DNA from 4 places in the Agrobacterium sp. 22-214-1 genome. Region 3 is predicted to be linked to each of the others. Evidence: riboswitches for the same ligand, from Rfam matches in the RefSeq annotation. Region 3 holds a riboswitch; each other region holds the start of a gene.
What was found. A riboswitch is a leader RNA that binds a small molecule or an ion and turns the genes downstream of it on or off. The one in region 3 is predicted to bind cobalamin.

Region 1: it holds a riboswitch for cobalamin, as region 3 does, so the genes downstream of both, nrdH (glutaredoxin-like protein NrdH) here and metE (5-methyltetrahydropteroyltriglutamate--homocysteine S-methyltransferase) in region 3, are expected to answer to the same signal.
Region 2: it holds a riboswitch for cobalamin, as region 3 does, so the genes downstream of both, ACQZ5G_RS19110 (DUF1636 family protein) here and metE (5-methyltetrahydropteroyltriglutamate--homocysteine S-methyltransferase) in region 3, are expected to answer to the same signal.
Region 4: it holds a riboswitch for cobalamin, as region 3 does, so the genes downstream of both, bluB (5,6-dimethylbenzimidazole synthase) here and metE (5-methyltetrahydropteroyltriglutamate--homocysteine S-methyltransferase) in region 3, are expected to answer to the same signal.

The regions. Positions count from the first base shown of each region.
Region 1 is NZ_JBNWCK010000001.1:1,939,140-1,943,938, reverse strand. Features, by position in the region: gene ACQZ5G_RS09760 (sugar ABC transporter substrate-binding protein) at 1-114, shown strand, start outside; gene ACQZ5G_RS09755 (ABC transporter permease) at 343-1,425, shown strand; gene ACQZ5G_RS09750 (ATP-binding cassette domain-containing protein) at 1,425-2,207, shown strand; gene ACQZ5G_RS09745 (nucleoside triphosphate hydrolase) at 2,204-2,833, shown strand; cobalamin riboswitch at 2,967-3,190, shown strand; gene nrdH (glutaredoxin-like protein NrdH) at 3,502-3,723, shown strand; gene nrdI (class Ib ribonucleoside-diphosphate reductase assembly flavoprotein NrdI) at 3,736-4,134, shown strand; gene nrdE (class 1b ribonucleoside-diphosphate reductase subunit alpha) at 4,122-4,799, shown strand, end outside.
Region 2 is NZ_JBNWCK010000005.1:289,754-294,552, reverse strand. Features, by position in the region: gene ACQZ5G_RS19120 (cobyric acid synthase) at 1-385, opposite strand, end outside; gene cobO (cob(I)yrinic acid a,c-diamide adenosyltransferase) at 387-1,004, opposite strand; cobalamin riboswitch at 1,139-1,353, shown strand; gene ACQZ5G_RS19110 (DUF1636 family protein) at 1,475-1,900, shown strand; gene cobW (cobalamin biosynthesis protein CobW) at 1,897-2,934, shown strand; gene cobN (cobaltochelatase subunit CobN) at 2,937-4,799, shown strand, end outside.
Region 3 is NZ_JBNWCK010000002.1:257,307-262,105, forward strand. Features, by position in the region: gene ACQZ5G_RS10980 (sugar ABC transporter permease) at 1-810, shown strand, start outside; gene ACQZ5G_RS10985 (ATP-binding cassette domain-containing protein) at 829-1,611, shown strand; cobalamin riboswitch at 1,673-1,884, shown strand; gene metE (5-methyltetrahydropteroyltriglutamate--homocysteine S-methyltransferase) at 1,985-4,333, shown strand; gene ACQZ5G_RS10995 (hypothetical protein) at 4,526-4,759, opposite strand.
Region 4 is NZ_JBNWCK010000001.1:356,018-360,816, forward strand. Features, by position in the region: gene ACQZ5G_RS01845 (NAD+ synthase) at 1-1,177, shown strand, start outside; gene ACQZ5G_RS01850 (glyoxalase superfamily protein) at 1,334-1,711, opposite strand; gene ACQZ5G_RS01855 (TolB family protein) at 1,903-2,733, shown strand; cobalamin riboswitch at 2,798-2,980, shown strand; gene bluB (5,6-dimethylbenzimidazole synthase) at 3,058-3,774, shown strand; gene ACQZ5G_RS01865 (DUF2865 domain-containing protein) at 3,956-4,799, opposite strand, start outside.

The DNA.
Region 1 (4,799 bases), on a different contig from region 3:
CCGACCGAAGGCAAGAACTTCGTCGATACCGGCGTGACGCTGGTAACCGACAAGCCGGTCAAGGGCCTCGACTCGATCGATACGAAGGAAGGTCTCAACAAGTGCTGGGGTTGATGCCTCACCGTTGAAACCCGCGGGGGCATTCGTGCCCCCGCCCTTGGACCAGAATGAATATCAGGCACGATCCGGGGGATCGGACAAAGGAACAAACGAGCGCGTCACGCGTCCTGCGGGGATGATATAGGCCGCTTCACAACACTTTGAAATCTACGCATCATTCTCTTTTGAGATAGACCCCGGTGTCAGGGCTGGTGCGATAGAGAGCGATCGGGAGGAAAATCCATGAGCGATCAGCCGGTGCGGGCTCAGCCGCATAATGAATTTGAAAAAGTGCTTTCGGGAAGTTCGACGCAGGTCGCCGCTTTCGATACGCACGACAAGAGCGTGCTGGAAAAACTGCAGCACTTTCTCCACTCCAGCCCGGCGGCCGTTCCGCTTATTGTTCTGGTGCTGTCGCTGATTGTTTTCGGCCTGCTTCTCGGTGGCAAGTTTTTCTCGGCCTTCACGCTGACCCTTATTTTGCAGCAGGTCGCCATCGTCGGTATTGTCGGCGCGGCGCAGTCGCTGGTTATCCTGACGGCGGGCATCGATCTGTCGGTTGGCGCGATCATGGTCCTGTCCTCCGTCATCATGGGACAGTTCACCTTCCGTTACGGCTTGCCGGCGGAACTCTCCATTCTCTGTGGCCTTGCCGTCGGCGCATTTTGCGGCTTCATCAACGGCATTCTGGTCTCGCGCATGCGCCTACCGCCCTTCATCGTCACGCTTGGTATGTGGCAGATCGTACTGGCGACCAACTTCCTCTATTCCGCAAACGAGACGATCCGAGCCCAGGATATCGCCCAGCAGGCGCCGATCCTGCAATTCTTCGGCGCCAATATCCGTGTCGGCAGCGCGGTTTTCACCTATGGCGTCATTGCCATGGTCCTGCTCGTCGCCCTGCTATGGTATGTGCTGAACCGCACCGCCTGGGGCCGCCATCTTTATGCTGTCGGTGACGATCCGGATGCCGCAGAACTTGCCGGTGTCAACGTCAAGCGCATGCTGACCACCGTTTACACGCTGTCCGGCCTCATCTGCGCCTTCGCTGGCTGGGCCCTCATCGGCCGTATCGGCTCGGTTTCGCCGACCGCCGGTCAATTCGCCAATATCGAATCCATCACTGCGGTGGTTATCGGCGGCCTGTCGCTGTTCGGTGGGCGCGGCTCCATCATGGGCATGATCTTCGGCGCCCTGATCGTCGGTGTCTTTTCGCTTGGCCTCAGGCTTATCGGAACAGACCCGCAATGGACCTATCTGTTGATCGGCGTCCTCATCATCATGGCTGTCGCAATCGACCAGTGGATCAGAAAGGTAGCAGGCTGATGGCAAAAGAACCCATTCTCACAGCACGCAATCTCGTCAAGCGCTATGGTCGTGTGACCGCCCTCGATCATGCCGATTTCGATCTCTATCCGGGCGAAATCCTGGCGGTGATCGGCGATAACGGCGCCGGCAAATCCTCTCTCATCAAGGCGATTTCCGGTGCGGTGACACCCGATGAAGGGGAAATCCGGCTGGAAGGCCAGCCCGTCCAGTTCCGCTCGCCGATCGAGGCGCGCAAGGCTGGCATCGAGACGGTCTATCAGAACCTCGCCCTGTCACCGGCGCTTTCCATAGCCGACAATATGTTTCTCGGCCGTGAAATCCGCAAACCCGGCATTCAGGGCAGCCTGTTCCGCGCCCTTGACCGCCCAGCCATGGAAAAATTCGCCCGGGAGAAACTGTCGGAACTCGGCCTGATGACGATCCAGAACATCAATCAGGCGGTGGAAACCCTCTCCGGCGGCCAGCGTCAGGGTGTGGCGGTGGCGCGTGCAGCGGCCTTCGGCTCCAAGGTCGTCATTCTTGACGAGCCGACGGCAGCACTCGGCGTGAAGGAAAGCCGGCGTGTTCTGGAGCTTATTCTGGATGTGCGCTCGAGAGGCCTGCCGATCGTTCTCATCTCGCATAACATGCCGCATGTGTTCGAGGTCGCGGATCGCATTCATATCCATCGGCTCGGCAAGCGTCTGTGCGTCATCAATCCGAAGGACTATTCCATGTCGGATGCGGTCGCCTTCATGACGGGCGCCAAGGAAGCGCCGAAGGAAACGCTTGCCGCATGACGCTGAAGCTTGAAACGATCGCCGGGGATGTTCTTCGGCGGGCAGAAGGTAAATCCCGTTTTATCGTCGCTATTGCCGGTCCCCCTGGGGCCGGCAAATCCACGCTGGCGGATGCCCTTTGTGATACTTTGCTCGCACGGGGCGAAACGGCCGCCGTCCTGCCCATGGATGGCTTCCATATGGACAATGGCATCCTTGAAGAGCGGGGGCTGCTGCCGCGAAAAGGCGCGCCGGAAACATTCGACGTGCGCGGTTTTCTCGATATCGTTTCCGCCGTCCGCAAGGGCGGGCAGGAGGTGCTTGTTCCGGTTTTCGACCGCTCCCGTGAAATCGCCATAGCGTCTGCCCGGGCGATTGCGCCGGAAACACGCTTTATCCTCGCTGAAGGCAATTATCTGCTGCTGGACGAGGCGCCGTGGACAACTCTTTCCAAAAGCTTCGACCTCACCATTTTTGTCGGGCCGTCCGTCGAGGTGCTGGAGGAGAGGCTGCGGAAAAGGTGGCAGGGCTACGGTCTCGACGAGGCTGATATCCACGCCAAACTTTTCGAAAACGATCTTCCGAACGGAAAAAGGGTGATCGAAAACGCCCGTCCCGCCGATATTCACATCGATATCTGGGAATAGATTAACGCTTTTCTCTGTTTGAGCGGCGGCACGCATGTGCCGTTAAGCCTTTGTTGACCATGTGTTGAATCTTTTTGATCCACAGGGTGGGGCTTTTGTGTGTCTATTTATTGACGCGAAAATTTCCTCATATACTATATGTGGTGTTCGAGGTTCTTCCGATTCGCAAGGATTGGGAGCTAAGACGGGAATTCGGTGCGTAACGCCTTTATGGCGGAGCAAGGCCGAAACTGCCCCCGCAACTGTAAGCGGTGAGCATCGTTCCGATTTGGGTCACTGGAGCCGAAAGCTTCGGGAAGGCCGGAATAGATGTTGTGACCCGCAAGTCAGGAGACCTGCCTTGAGCGCAAACGTCCACGGGCGGGGTGTCCGGAGGAAGGTGTATGACGCAAATGATTTGCGTGCGCCCTTTTCTGCCCCCTCCAGAACAAGCTTCGGGGTGAAGTCATGCCAGTGCATTTGTTTGAGTTGCTGCGCTCGTCGGCGTAGGGAATGATTTTACGCGGCTTGCAGCATCACCAGGAAAACCAGACCCGGTTTCCGTCCTGAATGCGAGAAGCCTTCCAAGGCCCTGCGCCTCACCTGAATGACAGAACCATCGCCGTCCGATTGCGATTGCAATCGGCAATGTTGAGCCGTGTCCGAAACCGGCTTCGAGAGAGGAAATTATGACCATCACCGTTTACAGCAAGCCCGCCTGCGTCCAATGCACCGCCACCTATCGCGCCCTCGACCGCATCGGCGTCCCCTATGAGATTGTCGATATTTCCGAAGATGCGGATGCGCTCGATCATGTCCGGGGCCTCGGCTACATGCAGGTGCCCGTCGTTGTTGCCGGTGAGCGCCATTGGGCGGGTTTCCGGCCGGATATGATCGGCTCGATCAGTTGAGGCGGCGGGGCGATGGGCCTGATCGTCTATTATTCCAGCCGCTCTGAAAACACCCATCGTTTCCTTCTGAAACTGGGACGGCGTCTGTTTCGCCTGCCGCTTGGCGTTGAGGAAGATGTTCCCCATGTGTCCGAGCCCTATGTGCTGGTCACCCCCACCTATGGGGGTGGTGGCACCAAAGGCGCCGTCCCGAAACCGGTCATCCGGTTTTTGAACGAGCCCTCCAACCGAAATCTCATTCGCGGCGTCATCGCGGCGGGAAACACGAATTTTGGCGCAGCTTTCGCATCCGCCGGAGATATCGTCTCGCGCAAATGCGCAGTGCCGTTTCTCTATCGCTTCGAGCTTCTCGGCACGGAGGAAGATGTCGCCAACGTCAAACATGGATTGGAACGATTTTGGACACGCTGACCTCGAGCGCCATTCGCAAGGACGTCAAACAGCCGGCAGCCGTAACCCAGAAACCGCTCGATGCGGCTCTGGACTACCACGCGCTGAACGCGATGCTGAACCTTTACGATGAGAACGGAAAGATCCAGCTAGACAAGGATCGCCTGGCTGCCCGGCAATATTTCCTCCAGCACGTCAACCAGAATACCGTCTTTTTCCATAACCTCAGGGAAAAGCTCGATTATCTGGTGACGGAGGGATATTACGAGCAGGAGGTACTGGATCAGTATTCCTTCAATTTCGTCCGCGATCTCTATGACGAAGCCTATGCCCGGAAATTCCGCTTCCCGACCTTTCTCGGCGCCTTCAAATATTACACCTCCTACACGCTGAAGACCTTCGACGGAAAACGTTATCTGGAGCGTTACGAGGATCGCGTCTGCATGGTGGCGCTGGCCCTTGCGCGTGGCGATGAGCAGCTTGCCCGCGATCTGGTCGATGAAATCATTTCAGGCCGCTTCCAGCCGGCAACGCCGACATTCCTCAACGCCGGCAAGAAGAGCCGTGGTGAACTGGTCTCGTGTTTTCTGCTGCGTGTGGAAGACAATATGGAAAGCATTGGTCGCTCTATCAATTCGGCGCTGCAGCTTTCCAAGCGCGGTGGCGGCGTGGCGCTGTCCTTAACC
Region 2 (4,799 bases), on a different contig from region 3:
GATCGGCCTGTTGTTTCAGGCGGTTGAAGCTTTCGAGCACGCGCGGCATCAGCCCGGCCTTCATGTGCTGATAATCGGCCGCTTTGGCATTGCCGGCGATCTTGCCCTGCACCACCACCTGTGCGCCGGTCTCGCTCTGCGGCTTCAGGAGCACCGGGTTCATGTGCACGGAAAGCGGCACGCCCGCCGCCCGTGCCTGCAGCGCCTGCGCACGGCCAATCTCGCCGCCATCGGCGGTGACCGCCGCATTGTTCGACATGTTCTGCGGTTTGAACGGCGTGACGGACAGGCCGCGCTTGGCGAAGGCACGGGCAAGGCCGGCCACCATCAGCGATTTGCCGACATCCGAGCCGGTTCCCTGAAACATCAGCACGCGTGCAGCCATGTCAGAATTCTATCCCCGCCTGCGCCTTCACGCCCGCCTTGAAGTGATGTTTCACGAGGGTCATTTCCGTCACCATATCGGCCGCGTCGATGAGCGGTTGCTTGGCGTTGCGGCCGGTGACGATGACATGCAGATCGGGCCTGCGGCTGGAAAGCGTCTCGACCACCTCTTCCAGCGGCAGGTAATCGTAACGGAGCGCGATGTTCAGCTCATCGAGGATCAGCAGGCCGATGGTCTCGTCGGCCATCAGGACCCTGGCTTCCTCCCAGGCCTTTGCCGCCGCCGCGACGTCGCGTTTCAAATCCTGCGTGTCCCAGGTGAACCCCTCGCCCATGGTGCGCCACACGACCCTGTCGCCGAACAAAGTCAGCGCCTGCTGTTCTCCCGTCGACCATGCGCCCTTGATGAATTGAACGACGCCGACCCGCCGCCCGGTGCCGAGCATGCGCAGAGCAAGGCCGAAAGCGGCGGTGGATTTGCCCTTGCCGGGACCGGTATTGATCATCAGCAGACCTTTTTCGATGGTCTTTTCCGCAACCTCGGCGTCCTGCACCGTCTTGCGGTTGACCATTTTCTGCCGGTGACGTTCGGCTTCGCTGTCGCTGATGTCGCGTGTCATCGCGTTTTCCTTTTTATCCAGCGGCGCGGGACCCGGTGCCCCAGCCATTCGGAGCGGCGACTATACCCAATTTGCCGCACCCGGCAATGTGCGGGCCACAGGGCCGCGGCATTGACCCTCACGCCCGTTCAGCCTAAGGGTAACGGACTGACGGTCTTTTCCCGGCAACGGGAAAAGCTAAGAGGGAACACGGTTCCAGCCCGATTACCGGGTCATTCCGTGGCTGCCCCCGCAACTGTAAGCGGTAAGCCCGCACCGTAAAGCCACTGGACACCTCAACGGGTTCGGGAAGGCGGTGTCAGGGTGTAAAGCCGCGAGCCAGGAGACCTGCCGTTTCAGGAAAAACGTCTGCCGGGCGGGGTGCTCCGGTCAGTCGGTTAGATCGAACATCCGGTTTGCGCCTGTCCGCATACCGTATTCGACATCCGCACCCCCGAGATTTTTTTGCAAGGCGCGGGAAACGATACGGTTTGGATATTTCAGCGACATCTTCATGTACAGGCGGAAACACGCAGGACGAAACGGCGTCCGGCGTGACCGTCTTCGTTTGCAGAAGCTGTCGCGATGAAGCCGACCCCAATGCCGAACCGCGCCCCGGCTCACGCCTCGCCGATGCCGTCGTCGCAAAGGCGGAGGAAACGGGTGTCACCGTTCGTTCCGTCAACTGCCTCGCCAATTGCAAGCGCGGGCTTAGCGCCGTGCTGCGCAGCGCCAATGGCTGGTCCTATGTTTTCGGCGGGCTGACGACCGGTGATGCGGAAGATTTGCTGACCGGCGCACGGCTGCTGGCTGCCGCCCCCGACGGCCTGATGCCCTGGCGCGGTCGCCCCGAACCCTTAAAGCGCGGCATGGTGGCGCGCATTCCCCCATTCGATTTTACCGAGGAGAGATCATGAGCACCCTTCTGGACCGCGTTCCCTGCACCATCGTCACCGGCTTTCTGGGGGCTGGCAAAACCACGCTGCTGCGCGGCCTTCTCGAACAACTGGACGGCAAGCGGCTGGCGATCATCGTCAACGAATTCGGCGATATCGGCATCGATGGCGAGATTCTCAAAGGTTGCGGTATTGAAAGCTGCCCGGAAGAAAACATTGTCGAACTGGCCAATGGCTGCATCTGCTGCACGGTGGCGGATGATTTCCAGCCCGCCATCGAACAGATTCTGAGCCGCCAGCCGAAGGTGGAGCATATCCTCATCGAAACCTCCGGCCTCGCCCTGCCGAAGCCGCTGGTGCAGGCCTTCCAGTGGCCGGCGATCAAGAGCCGCGTGACGGTGGATGCCGTCGTGGCCGTGGTGGATGGCGCCGCCCTTGCCGAAGGGCAGGTGGCGCACGACATGGAAGCACTCGCCGCCCAGCGGGCCAATGACGAGGCGCTCGATCACGATGACCCGGTCGAAGAGGTTTTCGAGGATCAGGTTGCCTGCGCCGATCTTGTCGTGCTGACCAAGGCCGATCTTCTTGACGGTGCTGGCCTCAACAAGGCCAAGGCGCATGTTCTCGAACATCTGCCGAAGGCGGCAAAGATCGTCGTGGCATCCAATGGCGCCATCGACCCCGCCGTGCTGATCGGTCTTGGCCTTGCGGTGGAAGAGGATATCGAAAACCGCCGTACCCACCATGATGGCGAACTCGACCACGAGCATGACGATTTCGACAGCTTCGTCATCGATCTGCCGGCCGTGACCGACCCGGAAGCGCTGGCAGCCCGTATCGCCGAGACGGCTGCTGCGGAGAATGTCCTGCGCATCAAGGGCTTCATCGAGGTTTCCGCAAAGCCGATGCGCCTGCAGGTGCAGGCTGTCGGCAGCCGCGTCAACCACTATTACGACCGGCCCTGGGCCGCGGGTGAGGAACGCCGCAGCCGCCTCGTCGTCATCGGCGAAAAGGGCATCAACCGAGAAAAGATCGAACAGATGCTGGCCGCCTGACGATGCACATCCTGGCCACCACATCCTCGTCTCTGGACGACCTGATCGAGCCGGTTGATCTCAACCAGCCCCGGTCTGATGTGGTGATGCTGTCGTTTTCGGCAAGCGATCTGGCCGGTTTGGAACAGGCCTGGCGGCGAACAGAGGGTGTGCTCCCCTCCCTGTCAGCCGCCAACCTCTCCGAGCTTCGACATCCCATGTCGGTCGATCTCTGGATCGAAAAGACGGCGGAACATGCCAAGGTTATTCTTATCCGGATTCTCGGCGGTGCGGAACGCTGGCGTTACGGTGTCGATCAGATTTCCATTCTTGCGCGCAGGCGCGGCATCAAGCTTCTGCTTGTGCCGGGTGAGTGCAGCGAAAGGGACGAGAAACTCGAAGCGGCCTCGACCGTCGATCGGCGAATTTTGGCCTCGGTCCTCTCCTTCTTTCGCGAGGGCGGGCAGGAGAATATGGACCGGCTTGCCCTTGGTCTCGCCGCTCTTGCAAGGGGCGAGGCATGGCCGGATATTGAAGCTGAGCCGCTGCCGAAAGCCGGTTTTTACCGGCCCGGCAGGGGCGTTGTGGATAGGGCGGAAGCCTGCGCGGGTTTTCCCGACGGTGCGTCCCTTCTGCCCATCCTCTTTTACCGTTCCATGCTTCTAGCGGCAGATGCCGCACCGGTGGATGCGCTTTTCGAGGCGCTCTCGCGGCGCGGTTTTGCACCCTTGCCGATTTTTGTCAGCGGTCTGAAGGATGGCGAGGCGATCCGTTTCCTCGAAACGGTGCTGCCCGATCTGAAGCCCGCCGCCATCATTGCCGCCACCGCCTTCGCCAGCCAGACGGATGACGACGGCGCAACGCTGTTCGACCGTATCGGCGTGCCTGTGTTTCAAGTGGTGATGGCGACGACGCGGCGGGACGGATGGGCGAAAAATGCGCGCGGTCTCAATCCCTCCGATCTTGCCATGCATGTCGTCCTGCCGGAACTGGATGGCCGGATTCTCGCCGGTGCAATCTCGTTCAAACAGGCGCGCATGGATGGCGGCGCGAGTTTGCTCAATGTACCCGAGGCTGATCGCGTCGAGCAGGTGGCAAATCGCATCGCCGCTTTCCTGCGGCTGAGGAATGCCCTTCCACGGGATCGCCGCGTCGTCATTCTGATGCCGGATTATCCAGGTGCGGCGCCCGGGCGAACCGGTTATGCCGTCGGTCTCGATGTGCCGCAAAGCGTTCTCGAAATGCTGCAGGATCTCGCCGGGGCCGGTTATACGGTCAAGGATATTCCTAAGACCGCGCGGGCGCTGCTCGACTGTGTCGAGCAACAGGAAGCGGCAATTGATCTTTCCACCTACGAGGCTTTTTTCTCCACCTTGCCGCCGGTATCTGCCGGGTCCGTAAAAGCGACATGGGGTGTGGCAACCGATGACGATGCACTCGTCGATGGCGTATTCCGGTTCCGCGCCGCCCGTTTCGGCGAAGTGTTCGTGGCGCTAGCACCTGACAGGGGCCGCAATGAGGATCGTCGGGTGGACTACCACGACCCTGCCCTGCCGCCGCGTCACGCGCTTGTTGCCTTCGGTGCATGGATGCAGCGGATTGCGGGTGCCCATGCCATTGTGCATGTTGGCGCGCATGGAACGCTGGAATGGCTGCCCGGCAAAACGGTGGCGCTTTCCCGCAATTGTTTTCCCGAAATCGTCACCGGCTCGCTGCCGGTGGTCTATCCTTTCATCGTTTCCAATCCGGGCGAGGCGGCGGTAGCAAAACGGCGGATCGCGGCTGTGACCATCGGCCATGTCCCGCCGGTGCTGGTCAATGCCGGGCTTTCGCCGGAACAGTCGGCGCTGGAGCAGCTGGTCGATGAATATGCGCAGGCGGATGGG
Region 3 (4,799 bases):
TTCATCACCAGCGGCCGCACCGTGGCGCCGATGGATTCCACCTTCCGCCTGATGGGCGGCGGCACCAGCGGTTCGATCGGCGCGACATGGAGCTGGATCGCCGCCGTCATCGCCTGCGTCGCCATCATTGCGGCCATCCTGAACTCCCGTCATCAGCGCCGCCGTTTCGGCTTTCCGTTGCGGCCCGTCTGGGCGGAATATTTTCTGGCCGCGCTGGGCTGCCTTGTCGTCATCGGTTTCGTGGCGGTGGTCAACAGCTATCCATGGCCGGTCAACATCGCCCGCAACTATGCCGACGCCAATGGCATCGCCTGGCCTGAAGGCGGTCTGTTCATTTCGCACGGCATCGCCATTCCGGTGCTGATGGCGCTCGCCGTCGGTGCGGTCATGACTTTCATCGCCACAAGGCTGCGTTTCGGCCGTTATGTCTTCGCCATCGGCGGCAATCCGGAAGCGGCCGAACTCGCCGGCATCAAGACCCGCTGGGTGACAGTCAAAATCTTCACGCTGATGGGTGTTCTGTGCGCCATCGCCGCAGCCATCTCCACCGCCCGCCTCAACGCGGCCACCAATGCCCAGGGCGAGCTGGACGAGCTTTACACCATCGCGGCGGCCGTCATCGGCGGCACCTCGCTTGCCGGCGGTGTCGGAACCATAGCGGGCGCGATGCTCGGCGCGCTCGTCATGCAGTCGCTGCAATCCGGCATGGTGCTGGTGGGCATCGATACGCCCTTCCAGCGCATCGTTGTCGGTGTGGTTCTGGTCGTCGCCGTCTGGCTCGACACCATCTACCGCGCCCGCGCCAAGTAAGAACCGAGGAGAACTCCTATGACGGACCAAGTCACGCCCCTCGTGGAAATGCGCAATATTTCCATTTCCTTCGGCGGTATCCATGCGGTGGAAAACGCCTCTGTCGATCTTTTCCCCGGTGAGGTGGTCGCCCTTCTCGGCCACAACGGCGCGGGCAAATCGACCCTTATCAAAATCCTCTCCGGCGCCTATCGGCGCGATGGCGGCGATATTCTCATCAATGGCGAGGACGCCGATATCCGCAATCCACGCGATGCCAAGAAATACGGCATCGAAACCATCTACCAGACACTGGCCGTGGCCGATAATGTCGATGCGGCGGCCAATCTTTATCTCGGCCGCGAGCTGAAGACGAAATGGGGCACGCTTGACGATGTCGCCATGGAAGCCTCGGCCCGCGAGGTCATGGGGCGTCTCAACCCCAATTTCCGGCGGTTCAAGGAGCCGGTGAAGGCGTTGTCCGGCGGCCAGCGGCAATCCGTCGCCATCGCCCGCGCCATTCTGTTCGATGCCCGCATCCTCATCATGGACGAGCCGACGGCCGCACTCGGGCCGCAGGAAACGGCGCAGGTGGGCGATCTCGTCAAGGAGCTGAAACGGCAGGGCATCGGCATCTTCCTCATCAGTCACGATATTCACGATGTCTTCGATCTGGCCGACCGGGTCTTCGTGATGAAGAACGGCAAGGTGGTGGGCCATGCCCGCACGCAGGATGTCACCAAGGACGAGGTGCTTGGCATGATCATTCTGGGCAAAGTGCCGCCCGGTGCGGTGCCGGGGCCGGGTGCGGTCGCTCTCTGAATTTAGTGAAATAAAGATATAAAGATTTCTTTATGTCTATTGACATCGTGACGCCCGTGGTGAGAAATGCGGGTGTCATGGTTCTCCGGGCTCGTTTGTTCGATCCCGGAGCTAAGAGGGAATCCGGTGCGCCGACGATCGGCAAGACCGGAGCTGCCCCCGCAACTGTAAGCGGCGAGCCTTTGTCCAACACGTCACTGGGGTAACCCCCGGGAAGACGGACAAAGGCGACGACCCGTAAGCCAGGAGACCTGCCAGGACAAAATAACGTCCACGGGCGGGGTGTCCCGGTGGTTGCTGCAATGGTCCGGCACAGGCCGGGCCTGCACGCGTCCGCTTTACCCATGCCCCCACAACCAAATGGGGTATGACAATGCCAGACAAGACCATTCCAGTCGCATCGCTCGGTTTTCCGAGGATCGGACGCCATCGTGAACTGAAGTTCGCGCTTGAAGGCTTCTGGTCCAGCAAGATTTCCGAGACGGAACTGCTCGAAACCGCCGCCCGGCTGCGTGCCGAAAACTGGGCGCTCCAGCTTGAGAAGGGGATTGCCCATATCCCGTCCAACGATTTCTCCCTTTACGATCACGTTCTCGATACCGCCGTGATGGTGGGCGCCATTCCATCCCTCTATGGATGGGCGGGTGGAGATGTTGCCCTCTCCACCTATTTCGCCATGGCGCGCGGCAGCCAGAGCGAAGCGCATGCAGGCTGCGGCCATGGGCATGAAGGACACTCGCATCATGGTCAGGGCGTTCCGGCGCTGGAAATGACCAAATGGTTCGACACCAACTATCACTACATGGTGCCGGAGGTTTCAGAGGATCAGCATTTCGTGCTCACCTCGCAAAAGCCGGTCGACCACTTCCTTGAGGCGAAGGCGCTCGGCATCCATACGCGTCCGGTCATTCTCGGCCCGGTCACGTTCCTGAAGCTTGCCAAGGCGCGCGAGGCAGCCTTCAAGCCTCTCGATCTGCTGGCAAGGTTGCTGCCCGTCTATGAAGAGCTGCTGCGATGCCTGCGCGCGGCCGGTGCGGACTGGGTGCAGATCGACGAGCCGGTCGCCGTGCTCGATCTTTCCGAGGGGGAGCGGCACGCGCTGGCTATAGCCTATCGGGCTTTGTCGAAGGCCGCGCCGGATTTGAAAATCCTGCTCGCCACCTATTTCGGTGGGCTTGAGGACAATCTCGAAGCCGTCGCAGCGCTTCCGGTCGCGGGCCTTCATGTCGATCTGGTGCGAGCACCCGATGCGCTGGAGACGGTGTTGAAGGCGTTGCCGGAAAATCGCGTCCTGTCGCTGGGTGTCATCGACGGCCGCAACATCTGGCGCGCTGATCTCGCTGCAATCATTACCCGATTGGAACCGGTGATCGCGGCACGCGGTGCGGCGGCGTTTCAGATCGCGCCGTCCTGCTCGCTGCTGCATGTCCCGGTCGATCTCGAACTGGAAACCGGCCTCGATGCCGATCTGAAAAGCTGGCTTTCCTTCGCCACCCAGAAGCTCGGCGAGCTTGCCACGCTTGGCAGGGCCCTCGGTGAGGGCAAGGCTGCTGTCGCGACGGAACTGGAGGCTGCCTCCAAGGCCGTTGCCGCGCGTGCATCCTCGCCGAAGGTAACGGACGCCGCCGTGCAGAAGCGTATCGCGACGATTGGCGAGGCCGACAGGAAGCGGGTGAGCCCGTTTGCCGAGCGGCAGAAAGTGCAGTCGCAGGCCATTGCGCTGCCGCTTTTTCCGACGACGACCATCGGCTCCTTCCCGCAGACGCCGGAGGTGCGCAAGGCCAGATCGGCACATTCGAAGGGCGCTCTGACGGATGCGCAATATGAAAAATTCCTGCAGAAGGAAACCGAAGCGACCATTCGCTGGCAGGAGGAAATCGGTCTCGACGTTCTCGTGCATGGCGAGTTCGAGCGCAATGACATGGTGCAATATTTCGGTGAACAGCTTTCTGGCTTCGCCTTCACCCAGCATGCATGGGTGCAGAGTTACGGCTCGCGTTATGTGCGTCCGCCCGTCATCTTCGGCGATGTGTCGCGCCCAAAAGCGATGACGGTTCGCTGGTGGGAATATTCCCAGTCGCTCACTGACAAGCCTGTCAAGGGCATGCTGACCGGGCCGGTGACGATCCTCAACTGGTCCTTCGTCCGCGACGATATCGCCAGAAGCCTGACATGCCGCCAGATCGCGCTCGCCATCCGCGACGAGGTCAATGATCTCGAAGCGGCCGGTGCGCAGATGATCCAGATCGATGAGGCAGCTCTTCGTGAAGGACTGCCGCTTCGGCACCGGGACTGGCAGGATTATCTCGGCTGGGCGGTGGAATGCTTCCGCATTTGCTCCAGCGGTGTGGGCGACCGCACACAGGTTCACACCCATATGTGCTATTCCGAATTCAACCAGATCATCGATGCCATTGCTGCTATGGACGCCGACGTGATCTCCATCGAGACCTCGCGTTCGAAGATGGAATTGCTGGATGCGTTTCGGACCTACAAATACCCGAACCAGATCGGTCCCGGCGTTTACGACATTCACTCGCCCCGTGTGCCGGCGGTTGGAGAAATGGTCGATCTTCTGGCGCTGGCGCGAGAGCGGCTTGACGACCGGCAGCTCTGGATCAATCCGGATTGCGGCCTGAAGACCCGTAAATGGGAAGAGGTCAGGCCGGCACTGGTCAACATGGTCGCCGCCGCTGCCGAGCTTCGCCGCGCGGTGCTCTGATATGAATGGAGGCCCGGCGAGAACCGGGCCTCCATCATGGCTTCCGCCGGGAAAATGTGGGGGAGGGCATATGAATGCCTCTCCGGAAGGATGGAGCCAGCCGGACAGGCAGAGAGAACGTTTCCGGGCCTACGACTGGAGATCGGTGTGGAAACGCTCAATCCCGGCGGATTTACGCCGTTGCGGAAGCGCTCAATGCAGATCGGCCTGAGCGAAGGCGCCGACATTCAGCTCTGCGCTTACCGGCGGCAGACCCTGCTGATTGATGTCCTGGGCCAGCGACAACAATGCCATTTCCAGGAAATAGGTCGACATGCCCAGTTCCAGAGATTTCGAGCGCTGGCAAAGATAGGAAACCATCCGCCCGAGCGCCAGAATCTCGTCTGCATTGTCCTGTTCAAGTATAGCTGTGGTAGACGCCGCCATGATTCCCTCTCGACAGTCGACAGTATGAAAACGCGATAAT
Region 4 (4,799 bases), on a different contig from region 3:
GCTCGCCGAAAGCGGGGCGGAAATCCTGCTGGTGCCGAACGGTTCGCCCTATTATCGCGGCAAGCTGGATGTGCGCCATCAGGTGGCGCTGCGGCAGGTTATCGAAAGCGGCCTGCCGCTCGTCTTCGCCAACCAGTTGGGCGGGCAGGATGAGCTGGTGTTCGACGGCGCAAGCTTCGGCTTCAATGCCGATAAGACGCTTGCCTTCCAGATGAGCCAGTTCGAGGCCACACTTGCCGTCACCGACTGGAAACGCACGGCGGACGGCTGGCATTGCGATAGTGGGCCTTTCTCGAAGATTCCCGAAGGCGAGGAAGCGGATTACCGCGCCTGCATGCTGGGCTTCCGCGATTACGTCAATAAAAACGGTTTCAAGAGCGTGGTTCTCGGCCTTTCCGGCGGCATCGATTCGGCCATCTGTGCCGCCCTTGCCGTCGATGCGCTGGGAGAGGAGCGGGTGCGCTGCATCATGCTGCCTTACCGCTATACATCGGAAGAATCGCTGAAGGACGCGGCCGATTGCGCCAAGGCGCTGGGCTGCCGTTACGACATCGTGCCGATTTCAGAGCCGGTGGAAGGTTTCCTCTCGACGCTCTCCGATCTCTTCGAGGGCACGGAAGAGGGCATTACCGAGGAAAACCTGCAGAGCCGCACGCGCGGCACCATTTTGATGGCCGTCTCGAACAAGTTCGGCTCAATGGTGGTGACGACGGGCAACAAGTCGGAAATGTCGGTGGGTTATGCCACGCTTTACGGTGACATGAATGGCGGTTTCAACCCCATCAAGGACCTCTACAAGATGCAGGTCTATGCCATTTCCAGCTGGCGCAACGCCCATGTACCGCCGGGCGCGCTCGGCCCTTCCGGCGAGGTGATCCCCGCCAATATCATTTCCAAGGCGCCCTCGGCCGAATTGCGCCCCAACCAGACCGACCAGGATTCGCTGCCGCCCTATCCGGTGCTGGACGATATTCTGGAATGCCTCGTCGAGAAGGAAATGTCGGTTGAGGAAATTCTGGCTCGCGGCCATGATGTGGCGACGGTGCACCGGGTGGAGCATCTGCTCTATCTCGCCGAATACAAGCGCCGGCAATCGGCCCCGGGCGTGAAGATCACCAAGAAGAACTTTGGGCGTGACCGGCGTTATCCGATTACCAACCGGTTCCGGGATCGGTGATTGAAGGAAGACGCTGGTAGCGGATGTTTTGCCCGGCGTTGCCGTGCGTTTCTTCTCCCCGCCGGGGAGAAGAAACAAGGGGCATGCGCTCGTTCCACAAAAAGCCTTCGTGTTTAAGCAAGCGGCGCGGAGAAAACCCCGCGCCGTTCGCTCATCTCAAATAACCTGCCCCACATCGATGCGGTTGCCATCGGGGTCTTCAAACACAAAGGCGCGCAGGCCGTAATCCTTGTCCTGCAGGCCCTTGATGATGCGCAAGCCCTGGCTCTTGCAAAGTGCGTGAAGCGCGTCCACATCGCTCACCATCATATGCGCCACATTGAAAGGCGCTGCCTTGTGGGTGGGCTGCAATGTCAGGTGCAGCTCGGCATTGCCCTGTCTGAGGATCATGAAGCCGACAGGGTTGCCGTTTTCGAAGGTCTTTTCGAAGCCCAACACGCCAACGTAAAAATCATGGGCCTTTTCGATGTTTTTGACAGGAAGCATTGCGGCGATCCGGCCGAAGCGGATGCCGTGATCGGCGATGGTATTCATCGCGGAACCTCGGTTTTGGGAGAAACGGCAAGGGTCACGGACGGTGCCGGAGCGCTGGCGTTTTTTCCGGTTTGAATTTGCAGGACGGTGCCTGCCGCCCTAGGATCATAATCATGGCGATGGCGGATGCAAACGGAATGTCTGCATTGCCGGGCGCTTTGAACGAGACACGGACACGCCCGGGAGGCAGAATGCGCAGCTCCATCGAAATCTTCAACATCCGCACCCGGCAGATGCGGGTGGTGTGGCAGACGCCTGATCTTTTTGAAGCGCCGAACTGGTCGCCGGATGGAAAATATCTGCTGCTGAACAGCGAAGGGCTGCTTTACCGCCTGTCTCTTGCCGGTGATATCGCGCCGGAGAAGGTCGATACCGGCTTTGCCACGCTCTGCAACAACGATCACGGTATTTCGCCGGATGGATCGCTTTACGCCATTTCCGACAAGGTGGAATTTGGCAAGAGCGCCATCTACCTCATGCCCTCGACGGGCGACGCGCCACGGCTGATGACGAAAAATCTTCCTTCTTACTGGCACGGATGGGCTCCGGATGGGAAAGGTTTTGCCTATTGCGGCATTCGCGATCAGGTCTTCGATATCTATTCGATGGATATAACAAGCGGCGTCGAGACGCGTCTCACCCACGGCGAGGGCCGCAATGACGGGCCGGATTATTCGCCAGACGGTGAGTGGATCTATTTCAATTCCAGCCGCACCGGGCGAATGCAGATCTGGCGCGTGCGGGTGGACGGCTCCGCCGTCGAGCGCATCACCGACAGCCCTTATGGCGACTGGTTTCCGCACCCGTCTCCCAAGGGAGGCAAGGTGGTGTTCGTTTCCTATGACGGAGACGTTTTCGACCATCCGCGCGATCTCGATGTGCGGGTGCGGCTGATGGACATGGATGGCGGCAATGCCGAGACGCTGTTCGAACTTTTCGGCGGGCAGGGAACGATGAATTCGCCCAACTGGTCACCGGATGGGGACGAGTTCGCTTATGTCAGGTATTTCCCGGTGGAATGATGGGGGTGAGGCAGGCCACATTGCCGCACCGCCGGCAGGATGCTTGCATCCGCAAATTTTTTTGCCCATAGCTTGCCCGTCAGGTGCCTGCCGTTGCGGCGGGAGAATCGGGAATCCGGTGAAAGACCGGAACGTGCCCAGCGCTGTGAGGCGGACGTTCTTTTTTTTAAGCCACTGAAGCAATTCGGGAAGGCGAAAAGGGCGGATGAAGCCAAGTCAGAAGACCGGCCTGATAGGATAGACCGAACCGCGCGGACGGCGGCAGGTTGTTGTCGAGGCGGGGTGCGCATTTGCGCCCGGCCTTCGCATTGTTGGGGATAAACGATGCCAGCCGATCCGTCCGTAAGCAATCCGCCCGGCGCCAGTTCGTTCGATCATGCGCTCTCGCCCGCCCGCCCGTTTTCCGGTGAGGAACGCGAGGCGATTTACCGCGCCATCGAGACCCGTCGTGACGTGCGCGACCAGTTCCTGCCGGACCCGCTGCCGGACGATCTGGTGGAGCGTCTTTTGAAGGCGGCCCATTCCGCGCCCTCGGTCGGTTTCATGCAGCCGTGGAATTTCACCCTCGTCACCGATGGCGCGATCCGTCAGGCGGCCTTCGTGGCCTTCAGCCGCGCCAATGAGGAGGCGGCGGCGATGTTCACGGGCGAGCAGCAGGCGCTTTATCGCAGTCTCAAGCTCGAAGGCATCCGCAAGGCGCCGCTCAGCATCTGCGTCACCTGCGATCCGACGCGCGGCGGCAAGGTGGTGCTGGGCCGCACCCATAATCCGCGCACGGATGTCTATTCCACCGTCTGCGCCATCCAGAATCTCTGGCTCGCGGCGCGCGCCGAAGGCATCGGCGTCGGCTGGGTCAGCATTTTCCACGATAGCGACATTCGCACCATTCTCGATATTCCCGATCATATCGAAATCGTTGCCTGGCTTTGCCTCGGCCGTGTCGATGCGCTCTATAACGAGCCGGAACTTGCGGTGAAGGGCTGGCGACAGCGCGTGCCGTTGGAGGAGCTTGTGTTCCGCAACCGCTGGGGCGGGGTGTAAGACAGATAAAAGTTCTGCGAGGGAAGCGGGGCGTTGCTGCTTGTTCTTCTCCCCGGCGGGGAGAAGATGGCCCGAAGGGTCAGATGAGGGGGCAAGCTCTCAGCATATCTCTACCGTAGCCCTCTCATCCCGCTGCCGCGGACTGAAGAAACGAGCGGCGTCCGCTCGCTCCACGACGGCTTCACTGCTGCGGCTGTATACCCTTCAATGCCGGGTTCTTCAGGTCGATCCGGCCTGTCTGGTCCGGCAGAAATTTGGGGCCAATGATGCGCACTTTCGTATCGTTCGGGTCATAGTCGCGTTCGGGAACGGGTTGTTCCGGCGGCTTGGCGGCCTGCTGCTGCTCGGCGGGTTTGGGGGCGGCCTTGTCACCTTGCGGTGAGGGGATTTTCGTGATGCCGGAATAGGGTGTTTCGGATTCCGGCCGGGCGGCTTCTTCCTGCTTCTGCATTTCTTCGTGATAGGCGGCCATGTTGCAGGCGCAGCCCGGCGCTTTTGCCGTGGCGTTCCTGTAAGCGAAGGCGGTTGGCAGGTCCCTGTAGGGCTTGCCTGTTTCCGCAGACACCATGTCTGCGGTTTCCTGATCCGTCATGGAGTGGAAATAAAGCTCCGTCTCGGTGCCCGGACACATTTTCTCGCACTGCTCCGCCTGGGCGCGGAAATCGAGCGGCGAGGCATTGGAAGCGATGGGGAAAAACGAGCCGTCGCAGGTCCGCACGCAGAGTGTGCGAAGCCCGCCCTCGGCGGCGGCGTTGGGGTAGGGCGAAAGCCCCGCCTGTCCCGGCTCCTCGCCATTCTGCTGGCCATTCTGCTGGAAAGCGTCGGGATAACGCGTCGCATCCGGAGGCGGCGGCAATTGCGTTTCCGTTTGCGGCAGGGTGTTGCAGCCATTGGCATCGAGGGCGGCAAGAATGCGCTGACGCCTGATGTCGCCGTCGTCGCTACGCGCGGCCGCCATGGCGTCGTCGCGGTCACGGATGATGGCGTTGCGTTCGCTTTCCGCTTCCGCCAGCGCATCGCCGATT